One region of the Streptomyces sp. NPDC104309 genome, then DNA from elsewhere that is predicted to be linked to it. Evidence: riboswitches for the same ligand, from Rfam matches in the RefSeq annotation. Region 1 holds a riboswitch; each other region holds the start of a gene.
What was found. Region 1 has a riboswitch for cyclic di-AMP ahead of ACZ68L_RS31750 (transglycosylase SLT domain-containing protein). Riboswitches for the same ligand answer to the same signal wherever they lie in the genome.
Positions count from the first base shown of each region.

Region 2: another riboswitch for cyclic di-AMP. It lies ahead of ACZ68L_RS03625 (transglycosylase family protein); the one in region 1 lies ahead of ACZ68L_RS31750 (transglycosylase SLT domain-containing protein).
Region 3: another riboswitch for cyclic di-AMP. It lies ahead of ACZ68L_RS41730 (M23 family metallopeptidase); the one in region 1 lies ahead of ACZ68L_RS31750 (transglycosylase SLT domain-containing protein).

Region 1 covers NZ_JBVJMV010000028.1:44,159-51,676, reverse strand. The annotation lists gene ACZ68L_RS31765 (hypothetical protein) at 117-536, shown strand; gene ACZ68L_RS31760 (DUF305 domain-containing protein) at 645-1,319, shown strand; gene ACZ68L_RS31755 (ATP-binding cassette domain-containing protein) at 1,397-3,058, opposite strand; cyclic di-AMP (ydaO/yuaA leader) riboswitch at 3,763-3,923, shown strand; gene ACZ68L_RS31750 (transglycosylase SLT domain-containing protein) at 3,926-4,708, shown strand; gene ACZ68L_RS31745 (DUF2461 family protein) at 4,846-5,496, opposite strand; gene ACZ68L_RS31740 (hypothetical protein) at 5,619-5,936, opposite strand; gene ACZ68L_RS31735 (APC family permease) at 6,285-7,518, shown strand, end outside.
Region 2 covers NZ_JBVJMV010000002.1:404,959-412,476, forward strand. The annotation lists gene ACZ68L_RS03615 (cytochrome P450 family protein) at 1-1,263, shown strand, start outside; gene ACZ68L_RS03620 (transglycosylase family protein) at 1,369-2,325, shown strand; cyclic di-AMP (ydaO/yuaA leader) riboswitch at 2,626-2,795, shown strand; gene ACZ68L_RS03625 (transglycosylase family protein) at 2,799-3,560, shown strand; gene eno (phosphopyruvate hydratase) at 3,993-5,279, shown strand; gene ACZ68L_RS03635 (FtsB family cell division protein) at 5,474-5,944, shown strand; gene ACZ68L_RS03640 (DUF501 domain-containing protein) at 6,006-6,614, shown strand; gene ACZ68L_RS03645 (Ppx/GppA phosphatase family protein) at 6,689-7,518, shown strand, end outside.
Region 3 covers NZ_JBVJMV010000059.1:18,428-25,945, reverse strand. The annotation lists gene ACZ68L_RS41745 (SPFH domain-containing protein) at 1-747, shown strand, start outside; tRNA gene ACZ68L_RS41740 (tRNA-Met) at 863-936, shown strand; gene ACZ68L_RS41735 (PP2C family protein-serine/threonine phosphatase) at 1,198-2,358, shown strand; cyclic di-AMP (ydaO/yuaA leader) riboswitch at 2,639-2,791, shown strand; gene ACZ68L_RS41730 (M23 family metallopeptidase) at 2,944-4,155, shown strand; partial or broken gene ACZ68L_RS41725 (aldo/keto reductase) at 4,423-5,264, shown strand; gene ACZ68L_RS41720 (PrsW family intramembrane metalloprotease) at 5,437-7,146, opposite strand; gene trmB (tRNA (guanosine(46)-N7)-methyltransferase TrmB) at 7,333-7,518, opposite strand, start outside.

The DNA.
Region 1 (7,518 bases):
CGCGCTCGCCCGATCAGGGATGCGACGGGACGGGGTACGACAGGACGGGGAAACCCTCTGGGGGTATCGTCGGGCCCGTACCGCAGGACCCGTACGACCGAGCATGTGAGGCAGCCGTGGACCGCAGACGCGCGCGCACACCGGGAGTGTCCCGGCTGCTCGTGCTGTGTGCCGCCCTGTGCGGTCTGTTCCTCATGCACGGGGCTCCGGCGAGCGCCGCCGAGGGCTGTCACGGCGCCCCGGCGGCGGCCTTGGACCTGCACATGTCGATGACGACGGGTGCGACCCACACGGCCATGCCGGACGGGCACGGCCCGGCGCACGCCGCCGCCGTCATGCCCGGGACGAGCGGTGAGTCGTGCGTATTCACCCACGCGCGTGACCGGCTGCTGCCGCTGCTCATGGCGCTGGGCCTGGTGGTCCTGGCCCTATGGGTGCTCGGGAGACGGCGTACGGAGGTGCGCGGACCGGCACGGCGGGGGCCGCCGTTCGCCGGCAGGGATCTACTGCTCCAGGTGTGCATCGCGCGGACGTGACAGGTGTCCGCCGTTCCCGGCCGTCCGGCCGGACGGCCGGACGGCCGGATGCTCCTGTCCCTTTCGCGCGCCACCGATGTGGCGCAATCCACCTGGAAAGAACGTGTGATGTCCGTTTCTCCGTCCTCCGCCACCCGTCGCCGCACGCTCGCGGCCGTCGGCACTGTTGCCGCGCTCGCTCTGACGCTGGCGGCCTGTGGCTCCTCCGAAAGCTCCAAGTCCGACAGCGCGTCCATGCCCGGCATGGACCACGGCTCCGGCAGTGCCGCCGCGTCGGCCACTCCCGGCGGTGCGTTCAACGCCGCGGACGTGGAGTTCGCGCAGCAGATGATCCCGCATCACCAGCAGGCCGTCGAGATGGCGAAGCTGGCCGACGGCCGCGCCGCCGACCCCGAGATCAAGGCGCTGGCCGCCGCGATCGAGAAGGCCCAGGACCCCGAGATCAGCACCATGAAGGGCTGGCTGAAGTCCTGGGGCAAGCCGCTGCCCGCGGCCTCGTCCTCGATGGGTGACATGCCTGGCATGGACCATGGCTCGAACGGCTCCGCAATGCCCGGGATGATGTCCGACAAGGACATGAGCGGCCTTGAGGCAGCCAAGGGCAAGGACTTCGACAAGAAGTTCGCCCAGCTCATGATCGGCCATCACGAGGGCGCGGTCACCATGGCCGAGACCGAGCTGAACAAGGGCGGCAACGCCGACGCGAAGAAGCTCGCCGACGCCGTCATCACGGCCCAGACGGCCGAGATCGAGAAGATGAACAAGATCATCGCCAGGCTCTGACCCCTGGCGGGGGTGCGGGCCCCGGCCTCATGGCCCGCACCCCCTTCCGTACGTGTTCCTCGGAGTTACGCGGCTGATCAGCCCGCTTCCGACGCCGCGAGCAGGTCGCCCACCTCCTCCGCGGTGGTGTCCTGGAGTTCCTCCCCGAGGACCAGCCAGCGGGTGATGCCGACCGATTCGAGGAACGGCAGGTCGTGGCTCGCGATCAACAACGCTCCCTCGTAGGACTCGAGTGCGCTGGTCAGCTGCCGCACGCTGGCGATGTCGAGGTTGTTGGTCGGCTCGTCCAGCATCAGCAACTGCGGGGCCGGTGCGGCGAGCATCGCCGCGGCGAGCGCGGCACGGAAGCGCTCTCCGCCGGAGAGGGTGCCCGCCGGCTGTTCCGCGCGCTTGCCCTGGAACAGGAAGCGTGCCAGCTGGGAACGGATGTGGTTGTCGGTGACCCCGGGAGCCATCCGGGCCACGTTCGCCGCGACGCTGAGCTCGTCGTCCAGCACGTCCAGCCGCTGCGGAAGGAATCGCAAGGGTACGTACGTCCTGGCCTCGCCGGACAGCGGAGCCAGCTCGCCGGTGAGGGTGCGCATCAGTGTCGTCTTGCCGGCGCCGTTGCGCCCGACGAGCGCGATCCGCTGGGGCCCGTGCACATGGAGGTCGCCCTGGTGCAGCCGGCCGAACCGGGGGCGCAGTTCGTGCAGGCTCAGCACGGTGCGGCCGGCGGGAACGGCGGTGCGGGGGAGGCTCACGCGGATCTCGGCATCGTCACGGATCGCGTCCGCGGCCTCCTCGCGACGGTCGCGCGCCTCGCTGAGCCGGTCCTCCTGGAGGCCGCGAAGCTTTCCCGCGGACTCCTGCGCGGACCGCTTCCGGCGGCCGGCGAGGATCTTCGGGAGTCCGCCGTCGGCCTCCGCCTTCCTCCCCTGACGCTGGCGCCGGGCCAGCTTCACCTGGGTCTCCTCCAGTTCGCGCTTCTGCCGGCGCACATCCGCCTCTGCGGCGCGCAACATCCTTCCGGCGGCCTCCTGCTCGATGCTCAGCGCTTCCTGGTAGGCCGACCAGCCGCCGCCGTACCAGTTCACGGAACCGGACCGGAGTTCGGCGATGCGGTCGACGCGCTCCAGCAGTTCGAGGTCGTGGCTGACCACGACCAGCACGCCGGAGCGCCAGTTGTCGACGGCCTCGTAGAGCCTGCGCCGGGCGAGCACATCGAGGTTGTTGGTCGGCTCGTCCAGCAGAAGGACATCGGGACGCTCCAGCAGCAGTGCGGCCAGACGTAGAAGGACGGTCTCGCCTCCGGACAACTGGGCCACGGTGCGGTCCAGTTCGATGCTGCCGAGTCCCAGGGAGCCCAGGGTCGCCACGGCCCGTTCCTCGACGTCCCAGTCGTCGCCGATCGTCTCGAAGTGCCTCTCGTCCACATCCCCGGTTTCGATGGCGCGCAGCGCGGCGCGCCGCTCGGCGATGCCGAGGGCCTCGTCCACACGCAGCATCGTGTCGAGGGTGATGTTCTGCGGCAGGTAGGCGAGGCTGCCGCAGACCGCCACCGAGCCCAGGGAGGGGCGCAGTCGGCCGGCCAGTAGTCGCAGCAGGGTGGACTTGCCCGCGCCATTGGTACCGACGAGACCGGTGCGGCCCCGGCCGATGCTGAGCGAGAGGCCGTCGAAGACGGTCGTGCCGTCCGGCCACTGGAAGGACAGAGCGGAGCAGGTGAGCGAAGCGCTGGGGGCAGTGGGTGTCGCCATGGTGATCCTCGCAGTCGCAAGCGTGGTGAAGGGGGGCTTCGTATGCGAGCACCACGCAGCGACCGTGCCGAGAAGGAGGGTGCGGCAGTCCGGAAGGTCGAAGGACGGCTGAGGCACCGAGGTCGCATCCACGCGGGGTCACGGGCAGGAGAAAACACTGCTACTGCGTGACGGGCGTACGGCAGGGGCCGTACGGCGCGATGTTCGCGAACCTCAGATGCGCAACGTCCACCTCTATCGGAGACAACAGGGCCGTTAGGAACGATAACGAGCCGCGGGACGAAAGGCAAAGCCCCGGGGTGACGGAGCCCTGTCGGACGCGGTCGGTCCGATGAGTGGCATGCCGGAGTGGAGAGTCTTCGAGTCGATGCCCATATGTCCATGTGTGGGCGTTTTGCTCATGATTAATAATTTCGTCGATAATGAGCCTTTGTCTATTGACTGCACCATTTGGGCGATGAAGGAAATGCCCCTTTTGTGACTTCGTGGCGTGAGTCACGTTCGGGGTTCCGGCGGACTCGGCAGGTCGGCGCACTTCCCTTCTGTGCGCGGAAATTTGGCCGCGCGGTGTGAGGTGGATTACTGCGAATTCCGTTACTCGATCTTGCAAATGAAATGTGATCCAAAAGCAGGGGCTTGTTCCTTTTGGTGTTTCTCGCCTACGGTCACCGTCAATCCGGACGGAACGCCAAATCCTGCCGCCGTCCGAGAATCCGACCCACTCATGTTCGGCAGGAGCGGGGGACCCAGGTAAGCCGCCGGTCCGGTATCCGGAACGGCTCGGGGTGAAGCCGCATTCACTTGCGGCCGGACATCTCCAGTCCGAACCCGACAGCTCACCTCGCAGGCGACGGAGAGGAATTCAGCATGTCCGCAACGGTTAAGCACGGTCGCCGCACGTCCACTTCGCTGACCCGCGGTTTCATCGCCGCGGCCACCGGCGGAGTCGCCCTCGTACTTCCGCTGGTGGGTGCCGGCTTCGCCTCCGCCGCGCCGGCGCAGGCCGCCACCGCCCCCAAGGCGGCCGTGGCGCCGAAGACCGCCACCGCAAAGGAAGTTTCCGTACAGAAGGCTGCGCCCGCGACGTATTCCGTGATCGCCGGTGACACCCTTTCCAAGATCGCGAATGCGCATTCCCTCAGCGGCGGCTGGAAGAAGCTGTACGCGGACAATCGAAAGGTCGTCGGCGACAACCCTGAACTGATTGTCCCGGGCATGACGCTGACAATCGGGGCAGCCGCACCCGCCGCGAACAACGCCGCCGCCTCCACCGTGAAGACCGTCGCTGTATCGGCCGCGACCACCTCGGCGGTGAAGCCCGTGACGTACGCGAACAATCTGGACGGCTGGATCAGGGAGGCGCTGGCCGTCATGGCCCAGCACGGCATCCCCGGCAGCTACGACAGCATCCACCGCAACATCATGCGCGAGTCCTCCGGCAACCCGCTGGCCATCAACAACTGGGACTCGAACGCCGCCGCGGGCACCCCGTCCAAGGGTCTCCTGCAGATCATCGACCCGACATTCCGTGCCTACCACGTGCCCGGAACGGCGATGGACAGCTACGACCCGGTCGCCAACATCACCGCATCGTGCAACTACGCCGCCCACAAGTACGGTTCGATCGACAACGTCTTCGGGGCGTACTGACGCACAGCGGCACCGAAAGGCGGTTCAGGACCGACGGGTGGCGAGAGGCCGGACACTTCTCCCGGCAACGGACCACCCACCCGGTCAGGGACCGCCTTTCGGCAGCTCGTCGGCAAGGGCCGCATGCGGCGGCGACGTCACGTGCCAGGCCGACGGCAGCCCGTAACAGCCACATGGCGGGCGAGCCAGGACAGCAGGGGCGCCAATTCCTCCGCCGCCACGAGCACGGAGTCGACCAGCGCCGCCGTGTGCTCGGCGCAGTCCCCGCCGAGGGGGCGGGCGGCGGACACCGAGCGGTACCGAAGGAAGGCGGCGCGCGGATGACCGGCGTCGTGACCACGCGGCATGCGCTGCATGACATCACCGGTGATCTCGTACCCTCGCGCCTCCAGGGACCCGACGGCGCGCACCAGCTCCGGTCCGCTCCCTCGCGCGGCAACTGCCGTACGGAACAACGGGATCTGCCCCGGATCCGGATAGCTCCAGCCACCAGAGATCCGGAGCCCGTCGAGGTCGAAGCGCAGGCTGATCTGGACATTGCGCGCGATCCGGATCACCGCCGCCTGATGCTGCCACCACCACGGATCCTTGCGGAACCCCCAGACGGAGAAGTCCTCGTACGCCCGGTCCGCGTCCGCCACATCGTTCAGCAACGCGATCATGGGTTGCCGGACGAGGCGTTCCCGGTCCTTCCGGAGTTTCTCGCGTGCCTCTTGCGAAGGCGCGCCCTCCAACCGCAGAAGGAGCTCGAATGCCTGCTCTGTCCAGCCGCTGAACGCTCCGCTCACGCAAAGGATCCTAAGGGCTGTCCCGTGGCGACCCGCGACGTGCGTGCCGCCGCTGTGCCCACACGAGTCCGACGTGCCCGTGCGGGGCGTCGCGCCCCACCGTGCGCCGCGCGATGTGACCGTCACTCCTGGGCGCTCTCCGCGGGCCGCTCCGAGTTCTGCGGCGGCGGTCTGGGGACCGTGGCCGCCTCTCCCTCCCGAACGGATCGCACCACCGCGTCGTGCAGCCGCCGGCTGTCATCCTCCGAGCAGCACGGCACCGGACTGCCGGACATGGTGAACCAGTCGATCGCCCCTGTGTACTGCACAGTCACCTGGGCCGTGTCATCGGCCCAGGTCGTGTGCACGGTCAGGTCCCCGGACAGGACGCCAACCTCTTCCGTCAGCACGCCACCGTGCCCGGAGAACACACCGCGAGTCGTCCATGACGCCCAAGCCATGTGTCCAGGCTGGCACCAAGACGGTGGATGCGCGACCCGCGGCACCTTGGCTTCGCGGCGCCCCGGGGCGCCGCACCCTTCCGGAATCCGGAACGGGCAAAACTTTCCACGGAATCCGGCTGCGGTTCCCGTACCCGCCGATCCCCAACAGATTGACGCCTTCTTAACGCCAAACGGTCGCATTCTGCTTCCGAAACAACGAATTCCGAAGGTGAACGGCTCTTGACCTGCGGAACTCGTCAGGATTGCATGTCGCGCTGGGAGCGATGAAACCACTCACCACGTCCTCGTCTGGAGGCGATACCGCTCCCGTGCTCAGACACCGCACCTGTTGATCGGAATCGCACGATGACCGAAACGCTCAGCGCTCCCCAGGCGCTCGCGCCGGCGACCGGCCCCACCCCACAGAAGCTCAAGCGTTCCATCGGCGTCGTGGGCGGAACACTGCTCACGCTCTCCTGTGTGACGCCCGCCTCGACCCTCTTCGTGGTCGTTCCGGACCTGTTCTCCAGCCTAGGCACGTACACCGCCCTCACCATCGCCATCGGCTCACTGCTCTGTATCGCGGTCGCCTTCTGCTACTCGGAGCTCGGCACCCTCATTCCGAGTGCGGGCGGCGAGTACGCCATGGTGTCGACCATGGCGGGACGACTCGCCGGGTGGCTCGTCTTCGTGCTCTCCCTGCTGGTCGTGATGATCGTTCCCCCGGTCATCGCCATGGGAACGGCCGACTACCTCGCCCCCGTCGTGCACATTCCGGCCCCCGCCGCGGGCGCGGGCGTCATGGTGCTCGCCACCCTCGCCGGCCTCCTGGACCTGCGCGCCAACGCGTGGATCACCGGGATCTTCCTCGTCCTGGAAGTGATCGCGGCGGGCGTCGTCGCGGTTCTCGGATTCGCGCACTCCGAGCGGGGGGCCTCCGCGCTGGTGCACGGGTCGGTCGCCTCGTCGGGCGGAACGAGTTCCACGGTCACCGCGATGATGGTGGTCTCCGGGCTCGCGATCGCGCTGTTCATCACCCAGGGCTTCTCCACGGCGGTCTACCTCTCGGAGGAACTGGAGAACCCGCGGCGCAACGTCGCCCGTACCGTGCTCGCCACCCTCGCCATCTCCACGGCGGTCATCCTCGTCCCGGTCATCGCCATCACGCTCGGCGCCCCGGACCTCGCGGCCCTGACCTCCGGGGACCTGAACACCATGGTCGCCGCCTGGTCCAACTCGGCCGTCGGCACGTTCGTCAGCCTCTGCGTCGCTCTCGCGATCATCAACGCGGGCATCGTCATGGTCATCCAGAACTCACGGGTCCTGTTCGCCTCCGCCCGCGACAAGGCCTGGCCCGAGCCGGTCAACGCCGCGCTGTCCCGCCTCGGCCGGTTCGGCTCCCCGTGGGTGGCGACCCTGGTCGTCGGCGTCCCCGGAGCGGCGCTCTGCTTCGTCAACCTCGACACCCTGTACGGCGTCACCGGTGTCTCCGTCACCGGCATGTATCTGCTGGTGGCGGTCGCCGCCCTGCTCTGCCGCCGCGGCGCGCACCGTGAGACGCCGGCCTGGCGCATGCCGCTGTGGCCCGCGATCCCCTTGC
Region 2 (7,518 bases), on a different contig from region 1:
GTCGGTGCGCCCGAACTCTTCACCTGGGAGTTCGCCACCGATCCGTATCCGGCCTACGCCTGGCTGCGCGAGCACAGCCCCGTGCACCGCACCGCGCTGCCCAGCGGCGTCGAGGCGTGGCTCGTGACCCGGTACGCGGACGCCCGGCAGGCGCTCGCCGACTCCCGGCTCTCCAAGAACCCGGCGCACCACGCCGGGCCGGCGCACGCCAAGGGGAAGACGGGTATCCCGGGCGAGCGCAAGGCGGAGCTGATGACGCATCTGCTGAACATCGACCCGCCCGACCACACCCGGTTGCGCCGCCTCGTCTCCAAGGCGTTCACCCCGCGCCGGGTGGCCGCGTTCGCGCCGCGCGTGCAGGAACTGACGGACCGCCTGATCGACCGCTTCATCGCGGAGGGGAAGGCGGACCTCATCCACGACTTCGCGTTCCCGCTCCCCATCTACGCGATCTGCGATCTGCTCGGCGTGCCGCGCGAGGACCAGGACGACTTCCGGGACTGGGCGGGCATGATGATCCGCCACGGCGGCGGACCGCGCGGCGGGGTGGCCAGGTCGGTGAAGAAGATGCGCGGCTATCTCGCCGAACTGATCCACCGCAAGCGGGAGAACCCGGGGGACGATCTGATCTCGGGGCTGATCAGGGCCGGCGACCACGGCGAGCACCTCACCGAGAACGAGGCCGCGGCCATGGCCTTCATCCTCCTCTTCGCCGGCTTCGAGACGACGGTCAATCTCATCGGCAACGGGGTGTACGCCCTGCTGCGCGACCCCGCGCAGCGCGAGCGGCTGCACCTCTCCCTCGACGCGGGGGAGAGCGGGCTGCTGGAGACCGGGATCGAGGAACTGCTGCGGTACGACGGCCCGGTGGAGCTGGCGACCTGGCGGTTCGCCACCGATCCGCTGACGCTCGGCGGGCAGGACATCGCGGCCGGCGACCCCGTGCTCGTCGTACTCGCCGCCGCCGACCGCGATCCGGAACGCTTCGAGAACCCCGACACGCTCGACCTCGCACGGCGTGACAATCAGCACCTCGGATACGGGCACGGCATCCACTACTGCCTGGGAGCGCCACTCGCCCGGCTGGAGGGACAGACCGCGCTCGCCACGCTCCTGAGGCGCCTTCCGGACCTGCGACTTGCGGTGGAACCTACCGATTTGCGGTGGCGTGGCGGACTCATCATGCGTGGACTGCGCACCCTGCCCGTGGAGTTCGCGCCGGGGGTCGCGACGACACAAGATGACACTCTGTCAACTCTGTGACTTTCACGTGATCTGCGCTGCATCGACTTGTGACACGCGTTCGAGTCCCGCTAGGTTCACCGTTCGACTCACCAGTCACTCGTCAGTCACACGGAAGGCAACCCCATGGGCTCCGCGAACGGCAGACACCGTCGCCCTCGTCAGGCACCCGCCATCGTCGTCGCCGCGGGCGTGACCGGCTCGGCCATCGCCATCCCGCTGCTCGGCGCGGCCGGTGCGCACGCGGCCGACGCCACGACCTGGGACCGGGTGGCCGAGTGCGAGAGCGGCGGCATGTGGAGCGCCGACCTCGGCAACGGCTCCTACGGCGGTCTGCAGTTCTCGCCGGAGACCTGGAAGGCGTACGGCGGCGAGTCGTACGCCCCGCGTGCCGACCTCGCCAGCCGCGTGCAGCAGATCGCCGTGGCCCAGAAGGTCCTGGCCGACAAGGGGCCGAAGGCGTGGCCCAGCTGTGCGGTCATCTCCGGTCTCGCGACGGACGGAACGCTGCCGGGTGTCGACCCGGGGGTCACGGACTCCGCCGGGACGGCGGACGGTGTGGAGCCGGCTGACGGCGCGTCGGCGACCCCGTCCGATGCCGCCGCGCCCTCGGGCGCCGCCCACAAGCCGACGGGCAAGCCGACGGGCAAGAAGGCGGACAAGAAGGCGGACAAGGCGGTCCCCTCCGCGAAGCCTTCGGCCACCGAGTCGGCCGCCCCGTCCACGGGTCCGTCCTCCAAGGCATCCGATTCGCCCCGTACATCCGACTCGTCCAGCGGTACGCATGGCAAGCATCGCGGCGCTCCGGCCCCCGAGGAGAGCCGGGACGTGGACGGCGGCCTCGACCGCGAGTCGGGCCGCCATGCCTCCCGTGGCGGCGGCGACGCGCGCGACGCGGGCGCGCCGGTCGCCGACGGCGCGTACACCGTCCGTTCCGGCGACAACCTCTGGGCGATTGCTGATGCACAGAAGGTTCCCGGCGGCTGGCCCGCGCTCTATGAGGCCAACAAGGGGACGGTCGGCTCCGACCCGGACCTCATCCTTCCTGGCCAGAGCCTCCGTCTCGATGTGAAGGCCGACTGAGGACAGTCTGAAAATCGGCTAATAGAGCCTCAAGAACCGGGGTAGTTCAGGGACCTATGTCCACTTATGCGTAAGTGAGACATGGGTCTCTTTACGTCAACTGGCGTGTCGCGCTCGGGGGGCCCTTCCGTAGCGCCTCCCACCTGCGGAAACGATGGTTCCTCAGATGCAAGTAAGGGCTGATTGTCCGATGTGTCCATCTTTGAATGTGGGGGTTGCCTATGTTTACGGTCGGAACCGCTCGCACCGCGGGCCCCGTCGACCGTCACGCCGAATCCTGCCGTCGGTCGAAGGGAACAGACGCGTAAAGCGCCGTAGGCAGGAGCGGGGGACCCAGGTAAGCGCCGGCCCGATCGCCGAAAGACGGTCAGGGACGGCTTGGGGTGAAGTCGCGTGCTAGGACGTGCGACCGGGCAACTCACTTGGCCCGAACCCGACAGCTCACCTCGTAGGCGTCGGTGAGGAGAAGTTCCATGCTGCTTTCCAGCAAGGGCAAGCACCGCCGCCCGTCCAAGGCCGTTCGTATCGCCACGCTCGCCGGTGTCGCCGGTACCGCCGTCGTCGTTCCGCTGATGGGCGCGACCGGTGCCTCCGCCGCCTCCGTCGCCACCTGGGACGCTGTCGCTCAGTGCGAGTCCGGTGGCAACTGGTCCATCAACACCGGCAACGGCTACTACGGCGGTCTGCAGTTCTCGCAGTCCAGCTGGGCCGCCGCCGGCGGTACGCAGTACGCCTCCCGTGCCGACCTGGCCACCAAGGCCCAGCAGATCGCCACCGCCGAGAAGCTCCTCGCCATGCAGGGCCCGGGTGCCTGGGGCTGCGCCGGCGCCGGCAACCTGCGCAACGACGGTGTGAACCCGGGCGTCGACACCGGCTCCTCCTCGAAGACCAACTCCGGCGCCACGCAGCAGCAGAGCGCCCCCGCCGCGCCCGAGCGGCCGACCCAGCAGGCCCAGCCGAAGAAGGCCGAGCGCACCGAGGCCCCCGCCACCAACCGCTCGGACCGCTCCGCCGCCCCGCAGGCCGAGGCGAAGAAGACCGTCACCACCCCGACCGGCGAGAAGGTCAAGAAGGGCGACGGCGAGTACAAGGTCGTCTCCGGCGACTCCCTGAGCAAGATCGCCGCCGACCACGAGGTCAAGGGCGGCTGGCAGCGGCTGTTCGAGCTGAACAAGGACATCGTCAAGGACGCCGACCTGATCTACCCGGGTCAGCAGCTGCACCTGACGAAGTAGTCCGGGATCTCTCCTCCCTGAGCACCCCGGCCCGGCGCGCGTTCCCCCGTACGCGCCGGGCCGGGGTTTCCGTGTGACCCCTGCTTCCGCGAGGTGCGTCACCTCTCTGTGTGCGGCAGCTCCGTCCCGGCGGAGTGTGCGGCAGCTCCGTCCCTGCGGGGCGCGTCGCCTCCGTATCGCGTCCGTACGGGCCGGTGCCGGACCGCGCGAGGCGGGCTCCGGGATGGCCCCATCGGTGCGTGATCGTTCAACTTCTGTAGTTACTGGCCAGTAAAATTCTGGCCGTTCGCCCCGTAATGCTCGCTCTTGGGTCCTTTTTCGTCCCAGGGGACGGGCGGTAGTCCGACTGAGCGGGCCGGGCCGGTTAGGCTCTTGTCGCAAGGCCAAAGTGACCCTGCACAACCAGTGTCATATCCCAGAAGGAGATGCCTCGTGCCGTCCATCGACGTCGTCGTAGCCCGGGAAATCCTCGACTCCCGGGGGAACCCCACGGTCGAGGTCGAGGTCGGCCTCGACGACGGCAGCACGGGCCGTGCTGCCGTGCCGTCCGGCGCCTCCACCGGTGCGTTCGAGGCCATTGAGCTTCGCGACGGTGACCCCAACCGCTACCAGGGCAAGGGCGTGGAGAAGGCCGTCCTCGCCGTGATCGAGCAGATCGGCCCGGAGCTCGTGGGTTACGACGCGACCGAGCAGCGGCTGATCGACCAGGCGATGTTCGACCTGGACGCGACGGAGAACAAGGGCTCGCTCGGCGCGAACGCCATCCTCGGCGTCTCCCTGGCCGTCGCCCACGCCGCCTCCGAGGCCTCGGACCTGCCGCTGTTCCGCTACCTCGGCGGCCCGAACGCGCACCTGCTGCCCGTTCCGATGATGAACATCCTCAACGGTGGGTCGCACGCCGACTCCAACGTGGACATCCAGGAGTTCATGATCGCCCCGATCGGCGCGGAGTCCTTCTCCGAGGCCCTGCGCTGGGGCGCCGAGGTCTACCACACGCTGAAGAAGGTCCTGAAGACCAAGGGCCTTTCGACGGGTCTCGGCGACGAGGGCGGCTTCGCGCCGAACCTGGAGTCGAACCGCGCCGCCCTGGACCTCATCGTCGAGGCCATCAAGGAGGCCGGCTACGTCCCGGGCAAGGACATCGCGCTCGCGCTCGACGTCGCCGCCTCGGAGTTCTACAAGGACGGCACGTACGAGTTCGAGGGCAAGTCCCGCTCGGCCGCCGAGATGACCGAGTACTACGAGGAGCTCGTCTCCGCGTACCCGCTGGTCTCCATCGAGGACCCGCTGTACGAGGACGACTGGGCCGGCTGGAAGGTCATCACCGACAAGCTCGGCACCAAGGTGCAGATCGTCGGTGACGACCTGTTCGTCACCAACCCGGAGCGTCTGGCCCGCGGCATCGAGGAGGGCTCCGCCAACGCCCTGCTCGTCAAGGTCAACCAGATCGGTTCGCTGACCGAGACCCTGGACGCCGTCGAGCTGGCCCAGCGCAACGGCTTCAAGTGCATGATGTCCCACCGCTCCGGCGAGACCGAGGACGTCACCATCGCCGACCTCGCCGTCGCGGTGAACTGCGGTCAGATCAAGACCGGCGCCCCGGCCCGCTCGGACCGCGTCGCCAAGTACAACCAGCTGCTGCGCATCGAGGAGATCCTCGACGACGCCGCGGTGTACGCGGGCCGCTCCGCGTTCCCCCGGTTCCGCTCCGAGAGCTGATCGGCACAGCGCCACGACAGCCGGTCCGGCACAGCGCTCCGTGAACCGATGAGCGCAGCGCCTCGCGAACCGTCAGGCGCGGCCAGACCTGATCGCAGGCCCCTCGCGGGTCAAAGGCACCGGCCTCCGTCCGTCCCCGCACTCGGTCCCGTACCGTGTGCGGGGACGGACGTGCGTAATGGGGAGGCGGAGACATGGCCGCGAAGGACCGGGACCGGTTCTCCACCGCGACCCGGCTGCGGCTGCTCGGCGAGCAGACCGCCGCCCGCGTCTACCGGTCGCAGAACCGCCGTCAGGCCCGCCGCTCCCGGCTCACCGGCCGGGCCGCCTTCCTCGCCCTCGTCGTCTGCTCCCTGGTGGTCGCGCTCGCGTACCCGATGCGGCAGTACGTGTCGCAGCGCGACGAGATCGCCGACCAGGAGCGCCGGGCGCAGGAGGCCGGAGCCCGTACCGAGGAGCTGCGCGACGAGAAGGCGCGCCTCCAGGACGACGCGTACATCAGGCAGCTGGCCCGCAAGCACCTGCACTACCTTCTCCCCGGAGAGACCGGTTATACGGTGATCGACCCCGACGCGGTCAAGGAGCGCAACGGCGAGACGGACGATTCCGGCCGGCCGTGGCACTCCAACCTCTGGGACGGCGTGGACAGCGCCGACCGCGACTGACTTCCTTTCATCCCCTCTGCAGAACCGCAGTTCGAGCAGCCCGATCAGAACCTAGGCAGGCATGGAAACCCCCCCTCCGCAGACCGAGTCCACCGCGCCCACCGAGGCGGACATCGCCGCGTTCCAGCTGCAGCTGGGCCGCCCGCCGCGCGGGCTGCGCGCGATCGCGCACCGCTGCCCGTGCGGCAACCCGGACGTGGTCGAGACCCAGCCCCGGCTGGAGGACGGTACGCCGTTCCCGACGACGTACTACCTGACGTGCCCGCGCGCCGCGTCCGCGATCGGCACGCTGGAGGCGAACGGCGTCATGAAGGAGATGACCGAGCGCCTCGCCACGGACCCGGAGCTGGCCGCCGCGTACCGGGCCGCGCACGAGGACTACATCGCCCGGCGCGACGCCATCGAGGTTCTTGAGGGCTTCCCGAGCGCCGGGGGCATGCCGGACCGGGTGAAGTGCCTGCACGTGCTGGTCGGCCACTCGCTGGCCGCCGGGCCCGGAGTGAACCCGCTGGGCGACGAGGCGATCGCCATGCTGCCGGAGTGGTGGCGCAAGGGGCCGTGCGTGACGCCGTGCGGCGCGCCGGAGGAGAAGGACGGCCGGACCGTCGAGACGCCTGAGGGCGGGCACTTCGCGTTCCGGCCGGCCGACGGGGCGCCGGACGAGGGCTGACCGTTCCCCCCGGGGCCCCGCCCCCGGACCCCCGCTCCTTGATCGCCGGAGGGGCTTGATTTCTAGGAGCACCCATGACCCGCGTGGCCGCCATCGACTGCGGTACCAACTCCGTCCGACTGCTCGTCGCCGACGCCGACCCGTCCACCGGCGAGCTCGTCGAGCTCGACCGGCGGATGGAGATCGTCCGCCTCGGCCAGGGCGTCGACCGCACCGGCAGGCTCGCGCCCGAGGCCCTGGAGCGGACGTTCGCCGCCTGCCGCCGGTACGCGGCGGTGATCAAGGAGCACGGGGCGCAGAAGATCCGTTTCGTCGCCACCTCCGCCTCCCGCGACGCGGAGAACAGGGAGGACTTCGTCCGTGGTGTGCTGGACATCTTGGGCGTCGAGCCCGAGGTGATCAGCGGCGACCAGGAGGCGGAGTTCTCCTTCACCGGCGCCACGAGGGAGCTCGCGGGCCGCGATCACCTCGCGAAGCCGTATCTCGTCGTGGACATCGGCGGCGGCTCCACCGAGTTCGTCCTCGGCGACGATCATGTGCGGGCCGCGCGCTCCGTGGACATCGGCTGCGTCCGGATGACCGAGCGGCACCTCGTGCACGAGGGTGTCGTGAGCGATCCGCCGGCCCCCGACCGGATCGCCGCGATCCGTGCCGACATCGACGCGGCCCTCGACCTCGCGGAGGAGAGCGTCCCGTTGACCGGGGCCGCCACGCTCGTCGGTCTCGCCGGGACGGTCACCACCATCGCCGCGATCGCCCAGGGGCTGAAGGAGTACGACTCCGAGGCGATCCATCACTCCCGGATCACCCTCGGGCAGGTCCAGGAGATCACCGGACGGCTCCTCGCCTCCACCCACGCCGAGCGTGCCGCGATCGGTGCGATGCACCCGGGGCGGGTTGATGT
Region 3 (7,518 bases), on a different contig from region 1:
CTCCAGATCCAGGAGATCGACGACGCCACCGGCTACATCAAGAACCTCGCCGCCCCGCACGCCGCCGCGGTCGCCAGCCAGGCCCGGATCGCCGAGGCCAAGGCCGACCAGGAAGCCAGTCAGCGCGAGCAGCAGGCCGCCGCGCTCAAGGCGGAGTACGAACGCGACACCGCGATCAAGCGGGCGGGCTTCCTCGCCGAGACCGAGCAGTACAACGCCCGCGCCGCGCAGGCCGGGCCGCTCGCGCAGGCCCAGGCCTCGCACGAGGTCATCGAGGAGCAGACCGCGCTGGCCGAACGGCAGGCCGCGCTCGCCGCGCAACGGCTCGAAGCGGAGGTCCGACGTCCGGCGGATGCCGAGGCGTACCGTCAGCGCACCCTCGCGGAAGCGGCCCGTGACCGGGCGAAGTTCGAGGCCGACGGCAACGCGTACACCGAACGGACCATCGCCCAGGCCCAGGCCGACGCCAACACCGTGCGCGCCACCTCGCTGCGCGACGGCAACCAGGAACTCATCGCGGCCAACCGCGTCGTGGAGAACCTGCCGGCGCTGGCCGACGCGGCGGCGCGTGGCATGTCGGGGGCCGACCTCACCGTTCTCAACGGCACCAACGGTGTCAACGAGATGGCTGCGGGCGTGGTCGGCCAGGGGCTGGCGATCCTCCATTCGCTGCAGCGCGGCGCGAGCCCGATGAAGTCACCGGCGGTCGAGGGGAAGGCCGCTCCCCGTATCGCCGAGACGAACTGATCTCCGTATCACCGGGACGAACTGATCTTTGGGGTCGGATCGGAGGGGCGGGACGCGGGAGATTCCCCATGTGGTCATGAGCGCGCCGGACATGCAGTAGAGTTGTGTTCATCGACGCGGGGTGGAGCAGCTCGGTAGCTCGCTGGGCTCATAACCCAGAGGTCGCAGGTTCAAATCCTGTCCCCGCTACTGAAGATTCAGGCCCGGCACGCATGCAGCGTGCCGGGCCTGAATCATTTCCCCACGTGGTTGTCCGGGGCGCCGTCCACGTCACCGTCCGGGGCGCCGCCGGTTCCCGGTCAGCGGTCTCCGGGCCGGGTGCGTGTGAGCTGGACCACGCGCTTACCCCCATTGGTCGATGAGGAGTCGCCGCGCGACTTCGCTCAGGTGAGCCTGGGGTGGGGCGCGGTACCGTCCGCAGCCGTGCGCGTACCGGGCAGGAGACCACAGGTGTGGAAGCGGCTGAAGCGGCGCGGCAGACATACCAGGGGCGGTGTCCGTACCCGGCGGTTCGTCCGCGCGCTGCCCGCCCTGATGATCCTCGGCGGGCTGGCGTTCGACGCCCTCACCCCGCCGACCTTCACCGCCATTCCGCTGTTCGTGGCCGCGCCGCTGATCGCCGCGCCGTTCTTCTCGCTGCCCAGCACCATCCTCACCGCCGTCGCCTCGATCCTGGCCATCGTCGCGCTGCGGCTGTACAGCAACACGCTGCCGCAGGTCGTGCCGTTGATCGAGCTGCTCACCCTGGCCACCGTGTCGGTCCTCGCGGTCGTCATCAACGGGGTCGTGCGGCGCGGCAACGAGCAGCTGGCCTCCGCGCGGGTCATCGCGGAGACCGCCATGCGGGCGGTGCTGCCCAAACCGTCCGACCGGATCGGCGGGCTGCATGTGGCGGCGCGGTACGAGGCGGCGCAGGCGGACGAGTTCGTCGGCGGCGACCTGTTCGCCGTGGCGGACACCCCGCACGGGGTGCGGCTGGTGGTCGGGGACGTACGGGGGAAGGGGCTCGACGCCGTGGAGTCGGTGGCGGTGATCATCGGCGCGTTCCGGGAGGCGGCCGAGCAGGAGCGTTCGCTGGAGGGCGTGGCACAGCGGCTGGAGCGGGCGCTGGCGCGAGAGGGAACGGGGCGGGGCGGGCTGGACGCGGTCGAGGGCTTCATCACCGCCGTACTGGCCGAGATCCCGTCCGGGCTGTCGCGGGTACGGATCGTCAACCGCGGCCACCCCGAGCCGATCCTGCTGCATCCGGACGGGGCGCTGGATGTGCTGGGACCGTCGGTGCCCGCGCTGCCGCTCGGGATGGATCTGGGGGTGTGGCCCGACCGGGCGGACGAATGGGATCTGCCGGCGGGGACGACCCTGCTCCTCTACACCGATGGTCTCTCCGAAGCGCGGAACGCCGACGGGGTCTTCTACGATCCGGCTGCGCGGCTGCGCGGGCGGATCTTTCCGGGGCCCGAGGAACTGCTGTCCGCCCTGACCGACGACGTACGGCGGCACACGGGCGGCGAGACGACCGACGACATGGCACTGCTCGCGGTCGTACGTCCCGCGGAGGGGCAGCCGCACCGGCGCAGGACCGTGAAGATCGTGGGTCTGGACACGATGTGACGGATGGGGCGGGTGCGTGGTGCGGACCCGGCGGAGCCTCGGGTACGGCGTGCCACCGTCCGTAACCGAAGCGCGTCGCTCCGCATAACATTTGACGCAACGTCAGAATCCGGGTAATGACTGAGGGTCGATCAACTCATCCGATTCCACCCGGGTATGTCCCGTAAAGTCCAGGCCAAAGCCGTGAACGATCAGTGGGAACAGCTTGGAATCGGGCCCGGGTGTCTATTAACGTTCGATAACGCAGCGCGGTCGTCCCAGCCGTCGTCAGTGGCGGCACCGTGCGCGAGCGCCGAATTCCGCAAGGGAACCGGGGAACCACCTACATGGGGTGAATCGGACACCTGTGTCTCGTGAGAGGCAGAGGCGCCCGTAGGAGACCTTCCTGCTCCGAACCCGTCAGCTAACCCGGTAGGCGAGAAGGAAGGAAAGGAGTGCGCCCCCGTGGCGTCCAACAAGCCTGCCCCCGAGGCCCCCGCGCGGTTCACCTCAGACTTCGGCCCGGGTGTCGACTTCGGCTCCGGTTCCGGTTCTGACCACGGCTACGGCTCCGGTCACGGCCCGGGTTTCGCCTCCCACACCGGACTGGGCCCCGACACCGGCTACGGCCCCGGTTTCGCGTCCAACGCCGGTTTCGTCTCCGACGCCGGTTACGGAACCGCCGGGACGGGAACGGCGTTCGGCACCGGCTACGGCACCGAGCCGGGCGGCGACTTCGCCGGTGGGTCCGGTGAGTTCGGATCCGGTGAGGCCGGTGGCTCCGGCGACTCGGCGGAGCTCCGCGGGGAATTCCGCGCCGACGGCGACGGTGAGCCCGAACGAAGCCGGGACGAGTGGAACCCCACCGAGGAGTCCGTCCGCCCCGTGCGCGGCAAGCACCGCGTCGCCAAGCAGCGCAACGGACTTGCCCGTAGCTCCACCGTGCTCGGGGTCGGCGTCATCGCGGCAGTCGGTGCGGGCGGCATGGCCACCGCGCAGAGCAAGCCTGCGGTCTCCATCTCCCTTCCCGATTCCATCGCGGACAACCTGCCCGACGCCAAGTCCCTTCCCGGCGTGGGTTCCCTGTTCTCCGGCGAGTCCGAAGCCGACAAGGCAGAGGCCGTCGCCGCGTCGGCGCCGCTCACCACCGCCGGCATCACCACCACCGAGGCCCAGCAGGGCACGACGGACGCGGGCGAGGCGCTCCGCGCCCGTATCCTCCAGCAGGCCGAGCAGCAGCAGGATGCCGCCGACGCCGAGGCCAGGGCCGCCCAGGAGAAGGCGGCCGCGGAGAAGGCCGCCGCCGAGGCCAAGAAGCAGCAGGACGCGGCCGAGGCCAAGGTCGCCGCCGAGAAGAAGAAGGCGGAGGAAGAGGCCAAGAAGAAGGCGGAGGCCCTGCGGCTCGCCAAGCTCGCCGCCAGCTACGCCATCCCGACCACCTCGTACACGATCACCTCGACCTTCGGCGAGGCCGGCTCGATGTGGTCCTCCGGCTACCACACGGGCCTCGACTTCGCGGCGCCGACGGGTACCCCGATCAAGGCCATACACGGCGGCACCATCAAGTCGGCCGGCTGGTCCGGTTCGTACGGCTACCGCACGGTGCTGGAGCTCGAAGACGGTACGGAGCTGTGGTTCTGCCACCAGTCCTCGATCGGTGTCACCGTCGGCCAGAAGGTCACCACCGGTGAGACCATCGGCCGGGTCGGCGCGACCGGCAACGTGACGGGCCCGCACCTCCACCTGGAGGTCCACACCCCGGCCGGTACGGGTATCGACCCGATGACCTGGCTGCGAGACAAGGGCCTCAACCCCTGATCGGCCGGCCGCCTCGCGGCCCGCGTGATCCGAGCCGGTTCGCCGGCCGCTGAACCCCGGCAGCCCTGACGCTCTCCCCCCGACGTCAGGGCTGCCGGTCTGTCGGCACGGTCGCTCCGGCCGGGAGTGCGGGCCGGACGGATCGGTGGGCCCACGGGCTGGTGGGGACTGCGGGCCGGGCGGGTCGGCGGGCCGCTGGGAACAGCGGGCCTGCCTGAAGGGCGGGCTGCCGGAATAGCGGAACCGCTGGTGTTCGTTGATCCACATATGACTTCTCTTCATAAGCTGGGCCCTTCCGACCTGCAGGTCTTCCCGCTCGCCCTCGGCGGCAACGTCTTCGGCTGGACGGCCGACGAGGCGCAGTCGTTCGCCGTGCTGGACGCCTACGCCGCGGCGGGCGGCAACTTCATCGACACCGCCGACTCCTACTCGGCCTGGATCCCGGGCAATGAGGGCGGCGAGTCGGAGACCGTCATCGGGAAGTGGCTCGCGGCACGTGCCAACCGGTCCGAGATCGTCGTCGCGACGAAGGTCGGCGCCCACCCCTCGTACACGGGGCTCGCCGCCGCGAACATCAAGGCCGCGGCGGAGGAGTCGCTGCGCCGGCTCGGTACCGAATCGCCGCCTCCAACATCAGCCCCGAGCGGCTCCAGGCGTCCCTGGACTTCTCGGAGCGCGAGGGGCTCGCCCGTTACGTGGCCCTGCAGCCGCACTACAACCTGGTCTCCCGCGACACGTACGAGGGCGGACTCCAGGAGACGGCCGCTCGGGCCGGGCTCGCCGCCGTCCCGTACTTCGCCCTGGCCTCCGGGTTCCTCACCGGCAAGTACCGTCCGGGTGCCTCGGTGGAGAGCGCTCGGGCCGAGAACGCGGGGCAGTACCTGGAGTCGGAGCGGGGACAGAAGGTCCTGGCCGCGCTCGACAAGGTCGCCCAGGAGCACGATGCGGAGATCGCGACCGTCGCGCTGGCGTGGCTGGCGTCCCGGCCGACCGTCGTCGCGCCGATCGCCTCGGCCCGCACGGTCGAACAGCTGCCCGCGCTGGTGGCCGTCGCCGACCTCCGGCTGACCGAGCAGGACCTGGCGGAACTCACCGAGGCATCCGCCTGACGGGGAGAGCCCGGTCGTCCAGGATCGCGGTCGTCCGTTCGCGAACGCCCCGGCAGCGCGGCGCTGCCGGGGCGTTCGCGTGAGCGGGACGGTTCATCGCCCGGTCGCGGCCGGCCCGTCCATCGCCGTCCTCGTGCGGCGGACGATCGGATCGGTCCTGAGGGTGGCTTGCCTACTGGCTCCGCTGCGGTGGCTGGTGCGGGGCCAGATAGGGGTTGTAGCCGTGGCCGCCGTACTGCGTGTGCTGCGGGAACGGGTGCGCGTACGGGCCCGCCGACGGCCGGTGCGGGCGCAGGCGGCCCGTCGCCTGCGCCGCGTACGTCAGCGCGGGAGCGGCCACGTCCCTGCGCTGCCAGAGATGGTGCAGCAGCTCCAGCTCGCGTTCGGCGAAGTCCGCACCCGCGGCGCCGCGGCGGGCCTGCTTGCGCAGCGAGGCCAGTGAGGTCGCGAACGACTCGTACTCGGCGACGGCGCGGGCGGCAGCCTTGCCGTGGGCCTTGGCCTGCGCCTTGGCACGAGCCCTGACCTGGGCCGACGGTCCGCTAGCCGGAGCATGCCCCGCCCCCGTCCCGTATCCCTGCCCGTATGCCTGCCCGTGTCCCGGCGCGTATCCCGGTCCGTATGCCGATGTGTGTGCCTGCGGGTGCGCCGGTCCCGGTCCCGGTCCTGGTCCGTGCCCCGGTCCGTATCCCGGTCCTGGTCCGTAAGTCGGTGAAGTCGGCGGTGTCGGCGCGTATGCGGGTTCGTATGCGGGTCCGTACGGGCTCACCCAGCTTGCCCGGGCCGCGAGGGAGTGTCGTTGGCGTGCCGCGTCGCGTGCCATGCCTCGGGCCCGCATCGAGGAGAGGGCGAGCGGCTCGGCGGGGGTGAGCCAGCCGGCCGCCGCATAGGCGGGCAGCTCGGCGGAGAGCGTACGGAGCTCCCGCTGGCGCGACCAGATCGCCAGCCAGGTCACCAGGCCGAAGACCGGGACCATGAACACGCCGTACACGGCATAGAAGCCGTACGGTCCGACGGTCGCCGATCCGTTCCACAAGGCATGCATGCCCATGGCGAGAACGAGGCCCAGCAGCGGCAGAGCGATGCGGCGGATCCGACGCCGCCGCGCACTGGCCGCGGCGAGCCCGAAGCCTATGCCGCTCAGTACCGTGAAGAGCGGGTGCGCGAAAGGCGACATCACCGCCCGAACGAAGAACGTCGCGGCCGTCACCGAGACGACGCCCGAGGTACCGATCTGCTGGTCCTCGCCGAAGGCGTTGCCCAGGTAGAGGATGTTCTCGGTGAAGGCGAAGCCGCTCGCGGTGAAGCCGGCGATGACGACGCCGTCGACGATCCCGTTGAACTCCCGCTTTCGGAACAGGAAGATCAGCAGCACGGCCGCGGCTTTGGCGCTCTCCTCGACGACCGGCGCTATGACCGTGGCGCCGAGGGTGTCGGCGTGCGACGGGTCGGCAGTGGTCGTGGCTATCCAGTGCGTCGCGAACGAATTCGCGAGGATCGCGACCAGGGCGGCCGCGAACGCGCCCCAGGCGAAGGCGAACAACAGATTCCGCCAGGGCGCCGGCTCGACCCGGTCCAGCCAGCGGAACGCCGCCATCAGGAGCGGGACGGGCAGCACGGCGAGGCCCAGACCGACGAGAAACCCCTCCGTGCCGGTCTGGTCACGGACCAGGGCCAGGATCGCCAGGCCGCACAGCGTGAGCACGGTGAACACGGCCACGATGCGGAAGGTCCTGCTGCGCCACACCATGCCGACGCGGCGAGGCCGGTAACGCCAGTGCCTGCGCTCCGGCACGGCAGCGAGGATCTCGCCGACCCGCTGCTCCTCAAGCAGGGGGACGGCCGGCTGTGACTGCCGCTGCTGGACAGACCCGTCGGACACCACCCGATGACCCTAACGAGCAGCACTGACACCTGGCCATGGGGCGCCGCGTCGGCCGGCTCCCGCCCGGAGGCCGGTGCCGCCACCGGCGGACGTCATCGGCGGACGTCAGGGCTGGACGTCATCGGTGGACGTCATCGGCGGACGGTCATCGGTGGACGCAGCAGTGGATGTCAGGGGTGGACGTCAGCGGCGGGCGAAAAGCAGGTCGTGTACGACATGACCCTTGTCGAGACCCTGTCCCTCGAACCGGGTCAGCGGCCGGAACGCCGGCCGCGGCGCGTAGCCGCCGCCCGCCTGGGTGTTCTCGAAGAGGGGGTGCGCGGTCAGCACCTCCAGCATCTGCTCGGCGTACGGCTCCCAGTCGGTCGC